Regions from separate parts of the Enterobacter sp. 4974935 genome, predicted to be linked through region 1. Evidence: predicted binding sites of a transcription regulator. Region 1 holds the regulator's gene; each other region holds the start of a gene.
The links. Region 1 encodes LexA, which represses DNA repair genes until DNA is damaged. Its sites were predicted from a motif close to TNCTGTATGTACATACAGNA; they were not measured.
Positions count from the first base shown of each region.

Region 2: the regulator LexA is predicted to act here: its motif matches at 1,376-1,395, upstream of dinB (DNA polymerase IV).
Region 3: the regulator LexA is predicted to act here: its motif matches at 1,235-1,254, upstream of umuD (translesion error-prone DNA polymerase V autoproteolytic subunit).
Region 4: the regulator LexA is predicted to act here: its motif matches at 1,225-1,244, upstream of AC4OVS_RS14835 (DNA translocase FtsK 4TM domain-containing protein).

Region 1 covers NZ_JBZWGT010000003.1:4,043,206-4,045,406, reverse strand. Annotated here, with positions in the region: gene plsB (glycerol-3-phosphate 1-O-acyltransferase PlsB) at 1-143, opposite strand, end outside; gene AC4OVS_RS20595 (diacylglycerol kinase) at 298-666, shown strand; gene lexA (transcriptional repressor LexA) at 775-1,383, shown strand; gene dinF (MATE family efflux transporter DinF) at 1,447-2,201, shown strand, end outside.
Region 2 covers NZ_JBZWGT010000003.1:3,453,850-3,456,050, forward strand. Annotated here, with positions in the region: gene pepD (cytosol nonspecific dipeptidase) at 1-244, shown strand, start outside; gene dinB (DNA polymerase IV) at 300-1,358, opposite strand; gene nqrM ((Na+)-NQR maturation NqrM) at 1,466-1,666, opposite strand; gene nqrF (NADH:ubiquinone reductase (Na(+)-transporting) subunit F) at 1,669-2,201, opposite strand, start outside.
Region 3 covers NZ_JBZWGT010000001.1:93,971-96,171, reverse strand. Annotated here, with positions in the region: gene AC4OVS_RS00535 (plasmid partitioning/stability family protein) at 1-71, opposite strand, end outside; gene parM (plasmid segregation protein ParM domain-containing protein) at 74-1,045, opposite strand; gene umuD (translesion error-prone DNA polymerase V autoproteolytic subunit) at 1,277-1,708, shown strand; gene AC4OVS_RS00520 (Y-family DNA polymerase) at 1,708-2,201, shown strand, end outside.
Region 4 covers NZ_JBZWGT010000003.1:2,820,577-2,822,777, reverse strand. Annotated here, with positions in the region: gene trxB (thioredoxin-disulfide reductase) at 1-148, opposite strand, end outside; gene lrp (leucine-responsive transcriptional regulator Lrp) at 692-1,186, shown strand; gene AC4OVS_RS14835 (DNA translocase FtsK 4TM domain-containing protein) at 1,322-2,201, shown strand, end outside.

The sequences.
Region 1 (2,201 bases):
TTATAAGGCAAAACGTACATAATAGGGCGCGACGTATCGAGCCCTAATTCCAGCGCAGGTTCTGCTGGGATAGACTTACTTTTTACCAGTACGCTTAATGGTAAATTAAGTAATTTGTAGTAAATTCGTGGCCAGCCGGACATAAACGATGTAAAGCCTCTGGTTAATAATGCAATTGCGGCGCAAGGATAACAGAAAGCGCGCAAAATTTCTGTTGTTACCCGTCATACTTCAGGTCGCAGCAAAACGCGCTGCGGCTTTAGTTACTGACGCTATTTATCATAAAAGGTTCTTTTAATGGCCAATAATACCACTGGGTTAACTCGAATCATTAAAGCTGCCGGTTATTCATGGAAAGGTTTCCGCGCCGCATGGGTTAATGAAGCCGCTTTCCGCCAGGAAGCGGTTGCCGAAATCGTTGCCGTTGTCATCGCCTGCTTCCTTGATGTTGATGCTATCACCCGCGTACTGCTCATCGGATCTGTCCTTCTGGTGATGATAGTGGAAATTCTGAATAGCGCTATTGAGGCCGTTGTTGACCGAATCGGGTCGGAATTCCATGAACTGTCTGGCCGGGCGAAAGACATGGGTTCCGCTGCCGTACTGCTGTCGATTATCACGGCGGCGATCACTTGGGTCACGCTACTTTGGTCGCATTTCCGATGAGCCTCGAGGAATAATTAAGTCCCTGGTTTTTTGTGCAGTTTTTGGTTCCAAAATCGCCTTTGACTGTATATACTCACAGCATAACTGTATATACACCCAGGGGGCGGTATGAAAGCGTTAACGACCAGGCAGCAAGAGGTGTTTGATCTCATTCGGGATCATATCGGCCAGACGGGTATGCCACCCACGCGTGCAGAAATTGCGCAGCGTCTGGGCTTCCGTTCTCCTAATGCTGCCGAAGAGCACCTTAAGGCGCTTGCGCGTAAGGGCGTGATTGAGATTGTTTCCGGCGCCTCACGCGGCATCCGTCTGCTGGTGGAAGAAGAGAGCGGTATTCCGCTGGTGGGTCGCGTAGCCGCAGGTGAACCTCTGCTGGCGCAGCAGCACATCGAAGGGCACTATCAGGTTGACCCAGGCATGTTCAAGCCGAGCGCCGATTTCCTGCTGCGCGTTAGCGGAATGTCCATGAAAGATATCGGTATTCTGGATGGCGATCTGCTGGCGGTACACAAAACCCAGGACGTGCGTAACGGGCAAGTCGTGGTGGCGCGCATTGATGATGAAGTGACGGTTAAGCGCCTGAAAAAACAAGGCAATACCGTGCAGCTTCTGCCTGAAAACAATGAATTCTCCCCGATTGTGGTGGATCTCCGCGAGCAGAGCTTCTCTATTGAAGGGCTGGCGGTCGGCGTTATCCGCAACGGTGAATGGCTGTAATCTCTTCCTGACAGGCTGTAGTTCCTCTACAGCCTGGCCTGTTTTCTGATTCCGGTAATTTCCATGGCATTGCTAACTTCTGCCGATAAGGCGTTGTGGCGTCTTGCGCTACCGATGATTTTTTCCAATATTACCGTTCCTCTGCTGGGGCTGGTGGATACGGCAGTTATCGGGCATCTCGATTCGCCGATTTATCTCGGCGGCGTCGCGATCGGCGCAACGGCGACCAGCTTCCTCTTTATGCTGCTACTTTTTCTGCGCATGAGTACGACAGGCCTGACGGCCCAGGCGTATGGTGCAAAAGATCCCCTGCGTCTGGCGCGTGCGCTGGTTCAGCCGCTCATTCTGGCGTTCGGTGCTGGCGCGTTAATCGTTCTGTTGCGTACGCCACTGATTGATCTTGCGCTCCATATTGTAGGCGGCAGCGATGCCGTACTGGAACAAGCCCGGCGGTTCCTCGAAATTCGCTGGCTCAGCGCGCCCGCTTCACTGGCAAACCTGGTCCTTCTGGGCTGGCTGCTGGGCGTGCAGTACGCCCGCGCGCCAGTGATCCTGCTGGTGGTGGGCAACCTGCTTAACATTGTGCTCGATCTCTGGCTGGTGATGGGACTGCACATGAACGTCCGGGGCGCGGCGCTGGCTACGGCAATTGCCGAGTACGGGACGCTGCTGATCGGTTTGGGGATGGTCTGGCGCGTGCTGGCGATGCGCGGTATCACCCTGGATCTGCTGAAATCGGCCTGGCGCGGCAATATGCGTAAGCTGCTGGCGCTTAATCGCGACATCATGCTCCGTTCGCTCCTGCTGCAACTCTGCTT
Region 2 (2,201 bases), 590 kb from region 1:
TCCGGTCATGGCACTGGTGCGTGAAACTTATCAGAGACTGTTCAACAGCACCCCGAACATTCAGGTTATTCATGCGGGTCTGGAATGTGGTCTGTTCAAGAAACCGTATCCGGATATGGACATGGTCTCCATCGGGCCGACCATCACGGGGCCACACTCCCCGGATGAGCAGGTTCACATTGAAAGCGTCGGTCACTACTGGACGCTGCTGACTGAGCTGCTGAAAGCAATCCCTGTTAAGTAATAAGCCGTTTGATGCCCGGTGGCGCTTCGCTTACCGGGCATACGATTAGCCTAATCTACAGTCCCAGCACCAGCTGACGCTCCAGCTGCGGATCCAGCAAGGTGACGTGCAGCCCCACCAGCCTTACCCCTCGTCCGCCCCGCCGCTCTTCCCATGCCTTTTTTGCCGTCGCAATAAGATCCTCTTTGTTGAGGCGTGGCCAGACGTGCTCCTGCGTCGTCTGCTGAAAATCGTTAAATTTCAGTTTGATGCCCTGCCGGGCAATAAGCAGATCTGGTTTGACCTTCAGTAAGCGTCGTTCAAGCTCAGGATAGAGTTGTTCCGTAATAATGGTTTCACACTCTGTCCAGTCATGGATATCTTCGCTCAGCGTGCGTTCAACGCCGACCGATTTACGCAGCCGTTCGTTGTTCACATCCCGATCATCAATGCCCTGACTGCGTTCCCACAGTACGCGGCCAAACTTACCAAAACGCTTAAGCAGCAGCGCCAGATCGCTGCGCTGAACGTCTTCACAGGTGCGTAGCCCCATACTTTCCAGCTTCGCGGCGGAGACTTTGCCCACGCCGGGGATTTTGCTGAGCGGCAGCGTCTTTAAAAACGCCGGAACCTCTTCCGGGGTGATGACGTACTGGCCGTTGGGCTTATTTAAATCGGAGGCGATTTTGGCGAGAAATTTTATCGGCGCGACGCCTGCCGATGCCGTCAGGTTCAGCTCGTTAAAAATAGTCTGGCGGATCTCCTGCGCCATCAGGGTGGCGGAGCCGTGGCAGTGCACGCTGTGGGTGACATCCAGATAGGCTTCATCCAGCGATAACGGTTCAATCAGAGAGGTGTAGCGGGAGAAGATCTCCCGAATGTGGTTCGATGCTTCTTTATAGGCATCAAAACGTCCGGGCAAAAGAGTGAGATGCGGGCACAGTTTTAGCGCCATCGCTGTCGGCATGGCGCTGCGCACACCGTATTTGCGAGCAGGATAGTTGGCGGTGCTGATGACACCGCGCTGAACCCGGCTGCCGCCAATGGCGATGGGAATATCCCGCAGCGCCGGGTTGTCACGCATCTCCACTGCGGCAAAAAAGCAGTCCATATCGACATGGATTATTTTGCGCATAGTAAGCCCTCACTCATTACTGGATAAGTATACAGTAAACAAATGAGGGTTGAGAAGTATGCGTGGGAATTGTCGGGTGGCGGCGTTGCCTTACCCGACATACAAAACTAAATAATGCGTTGCTGCTCGCGAGCCATCCGTTTTTTTCGCGCATCGCACGGTTCCGGACAATCGCACACTTTTTCCATTCCGATGGAAGATATACCTCCACAGCTGCCCTGGATGCTTTTACGCTTGATGATCCAACCTAAGGACATCCCGAATATCACCAGTACAAACACCGCAAAGGTCGCCAGAAAGGTCAGCATAATCAGCCTCCGAAATCATCGAGCATGATGTTCTCATCTTCCACGCCAAGATCTTTTAGCATCTTAATCACGGCAGCGTTCATCATTGGCGGGCCACACATATAAAACTCGCAATCTTCCGGTGCCGGGTGCTGTTTGAGGTAATTTTCATACAGCACGTTGTGGATGAAGCCCGTATAACCTGTCCAGTTATCTTCCGGCTGCGGATCGGATAACGCCACATGGAAGGTAAAGTTAGGGTTATCACGTGCCAGTTGTTCAAACTCATCGTCATAGAACATTTCGCGCAGTGAACGCGCCCCGTACCAGAAGCTGATCTTGCGCTTGCTGCCAAGGCGTTTGAGCTGGTCAAAGATATGCGAACGCATCGGCGCCATACCCGCACCGCCGCCGATAAAGACCATTTCCGCGTCGGTGTCTTTGGCAAAGAATTCGCCGAACGGGCCGGAAATCGTCACTTTGTCACCAGGCTTGAGGGACCAGATATAGGACGACATGACGCCAGGGGGGGCATCAGGCACATTCGGCGGCGGCG
Region 3 (2,201 bases), on a different contig from region 1:
ATGGTCGCCATCGCCGCGATGTCGGTGCGATCGTCGTTGTGCAGATAGAAAGAATACTGGCCGTCCGGCACGTTTAGTCCTCTTTATTGTAAAGGGCAATCTCTCTGGCCAGAGCCAGCTGCGGATCGCCTATAACCTCGATACGGTCAGGAGCCAGAGGCCAGGCCTGACGGATAGCCTCTTCAATGAGGGATGCCCCTCCCCCGACCAGGAATACCCGGTTAACGTTCCTGAAGGCCGTCAGCTCACTGGTGACACGCGCGCCCAGGGAAGTGATTGCCTCTGTAATTTTGTTCAGCACATCGTCGATTTTTCCGGCATCGTTGATCACACGCTGCAGATACTGACGATCATTGCGGTTGCGGATGACCGTGTCAGCAATAAGCGCGCTGGTTTCGCTGTCTGCAGCCCGCAGCGCGCCTGCTGCTGCGCGGGTGACCTGCGACACGCCGACAGACGGATTGCCGTGTACCGCACTGATATCGTCAAACTGTCCGACAATCACGCCGGCATCGAGCGTGGTTCCGCCGAGATCGATAATCAGGGTGGACTCTGCGGGTCCGGGCTTCAGCTCCGCGAGACGGGAGAACGCCGCCGGCAGTGATTCCGGCATCACCTTCACGTCCGTTACGGTAAATGCCCTGCCCTTATTCAGAACCAGCTCACGCATCAGGTTTTCCCGTTTGCGTCGGATGTTCTCCTCGTTCCGCTGGCAGTCCCCGTCATAATACTCGCTCAGGGGCAGCGTCACGGTCAGGCTCACCGGCTGCGGCTCAAGCCCGCTGTTCAGCAGCGCATGATGCACGGCCAGCAGGTTGAGATCACCGTACTGATACTCCACGTTTGTTGTCGGGATGGCATCCCGGCTGACGCTGTCCCAGGTGTATTTCAGCGTGCCCACCTGATAGTTGAACGTTGCAGCACTGAACTCCGCCACTTTCCAGCCATGCCGGAAGGAGTTAGCAGAAACCCGGGTCTGCAGCTCGCTTCCTTCAAACCATGCCAGCTTAACATTAGTTGAACCATCATCGCAGTAAATATTCATCATTATGCTCCGTCAATTAAACTCAATTTGATACATATTATAAGAGCAAAATGGAAAAATAAAAGCCTTATTTCTCATTATGAGTAACAATAAAGAATCAAAATGATATTTACGAACATTTTGAGTAGCTTAGGTTACTCACTCTGTTCATGGCGCAGGCGATCTGGATTATCCTCACGCTGTTAAATATACTGTATAAATAACCAGTATATTTAGACGTCAGGAGGAAAGATGAAACTGCAGCTTTTCAGCACCGGGAAAGAACTCCCGCCACAGGCCCATCCGTTGTTTGCAGACCTGGCCAGCTGCGGTTTTCCCAGCCCTGCTGCTGACTATGTCGAATCTGATCTGGATCTCCATGATTACTGCATACGGCATCCGAGCGCGACTTACTACCTTCGCGCCAGCGGTGACAGCATGGCCGACGGCAGCCTTTACAATGGCGATCTGCTGGTTGTGGACTGTGCCGAGAAGCCCCGGCATGGCGATATTGTTGTGGCCAGCGTGCAGGGGGAGTTTACGGTCAAACGACTGCTGCTGACGCCACGACTGACGCTGCAGCCCATGAACGCCGCCTGGTCGCCGATCTATCCCGACCCGGACGATCTGGATATCTTTGGCGTCGTCACGCACATCATCCACCGCCCGAGGGAGATGTACTGATGTTTGCCCTGGCCGATGTGAACAGCTTTTATGCCAGCTGCGAACGCGTTTTCCGCCCGGATTTGAAAGGAAAGCCGGTTGTGGTGCTCAGTAATAACGATGGCTGCGTAATCGCAAGAAGTGCCGAGGCAAAGCCCTGGATCAAAATGGGCACGCCGTGGTTTCAGATGAAAAACGAAAGGTACCCGGAAAAAATATACGCATTCTCCAGCAACTATGAACTTTATGCCTCGATGTCGGCACGCGTGATGAGCTGCCTGGAGGAGCTGGCCCCCAGGGTGGAACAGTATTCGATTGACGAGATGTTCCTCGACCTGACCGGCGTTGAGCACTGCATGGACCTGGAGGACTTCGGCCGGCAACTGCGCCAGCATGTGTATGACTGTACCCGTCTGACAATCGGCGTGGGTGCCGGGCCGACGAAAACCTTGGCAAAATCAGCCCAGTGGGCCTCAAAAGAGTGGAAACAGTTTCATGGTGTGCTCGCACTGAC
Region 4 (2,201 bases), 1.2 Mb from region 1:
CTTCCGTGGTGGTGGTCAGCTGACCGCCTTTTTCCATCCCGGTAATCAGTACCGGTTGCAGGTTAGCGCGTGCAGCATAGACCGCTGCGGTATATCCCGCAGGTCCAGAACCAAGGATTAGCAGCTTACTGTGTTTGGTCGTGCCCATGAGATCCCCATTGTTGTTGGCAGGCAATGGGCTGGATTGTAGGGAATTTGTTGCCGTAAAAAAAGAGCACGACAGTTTTGCTTCCGATATATGCAATAGTCACGCCCTATGGATCAGACACGGTCATATCACGTCTGCTACTGAAAATCGCGCGTTTATAAGGCAATAAAATGATGATTAATACCCCCCCGTAATGAATATCCGGCATCTTGTACTAAAAATCGATGTTTTGCTTTGACAATCCCCTGCGCTTTTGCGAAAACATTCAAGGAAGAAAAAAAGACGCATGAACTGCATGCCGAATAGACATGCACGTAAATGCCATTTTTACCGGGTCAGTGAAATCTACGCATGGTGTGGACAGACGCCATACGTGATGTCTGTGACTGCTTTCGGGCAACGGTCTTCTTACCGCAGAACCCGAATCCACATCGCGTCTAATACATAACCAGGCGATGTGATGAATAACGGGTGCAGGCTCTGAACAGTGATGTGCACAGGGTCCAGGCAGGAGTAGGGAAGGAATACAGAGAGACAATAATAATGGTAGATAGCAAGAAGCGCCCTGGCAAAGATCTCGACCGTATCGATCGTAACATTCTTAATGAATTGCAAAAGGATGGGCGTATTTCCAACGTCGAGCTTTCAAAACGTGTGGGACTTTCCCCGACGCCGTGCCTTGAGCGTGTGCGTCGACTGGAAAGACAGGGTTTTATTCAGGGCTATACGGCTCTGCTAAACCCGCATTATCTGGATGCCTCACTTCTGGTATTTGTTGAGATTACTCTGAATCGTGGTGCGCCGGATGTGTTTGAGCAATTTAACGCCGCTGTACAAAAACTTGAAGAAATTCAAGAGTGTCATCTGGTTTCCGGTGATTTTGACTACCTGTTAAAAACCCGTGTGCCTGATATGTCCGCCTACCGTAAGCTGCTGGGTGAAACCCTGCTGCGTCTGCCAGGCGTGAACGACACCCGTACTTATGTGGTGATGGAAGAGGTCAAACAGAGCAATCGTCTGGTTATTAAGACGCGCTAACACGGAACAGGTGCAAAATCAGTGTAGTTTGATTACACTCCTGTTAATCCATACAGCAACAGTGCCGGGGATACCCGGCGCTGTTGTCCGTTTTAGCACACAGGCAGGACATGCCTGATACCTGGAGAGCCTTTCTTGAGCCAGGAATACACTGAAGACAAAGAAGTCACATTATCTAAGCTAAGCAGCGGACGTCGTCTCCTCGAGGCGTTACTGATTGTTATTGCCCTTTTTGCCGTCTGGCTGATGGCCGCCTTACTCAGTTTCAACCCCTCAGATCCCAGCTGGTCGCAAACCGCATGGCATGAGCCTATTCATAACTTAGGTGGCGTTCCCGGTGCCTGGCTTGCGGACACGCTCTTTTTCATTTTCGGAGTGATGGCTTATACCCTTCCCGTCATCATTATTGGCGGATGCTGGTTTGCCTGGCGTCATCGACAGAACGACGACTACATCGATTATTTTGCCGTTTCGCTGCGCCTGATTGGCGCCCTGGCGCTGATCCTCACCTCCTGTGGGCTGGCGGCGATCAACGCTGATGATATCTGGTACTTCGCCTCCGGCGGGGTGATCGGCAGCCTGTTGAGCTCCGCGCTGCAACCGATGCTTCATAGCAGCGGCGGCACGCTGGCGCTGCTCTGTATCTGGGCGGCGGGCCTGACGCTGTTTACCGGCTGGTCCTGGGTGAGCATTGCTGAGAAGATCGGCAGCTTTATTCTGACGCTGCTGACGTTCGCCAGCAACCGTACCCGTCGTGACGATACGTGGGTCGATGAAGACGAGTATGAAGATGAGTACGAAGAGGAAGACGAGGCGCCTGTACAGCGGCGTGAATCTCGCCGCGCGCGTATTCTGCGCGGTGCTCTGGCGCGCCGCCAGCGCGTCGCTGAAAAATTTGCTAACCCGTTAGGCCGTAAAACGGATGCCGCGCTGTTCTCCGGCAAACGTATGGATGAAGACGAGCAGATTGAGTATCGCGGTGCGGCCGTCGACCCTGATGACGTACTGTTCTCTG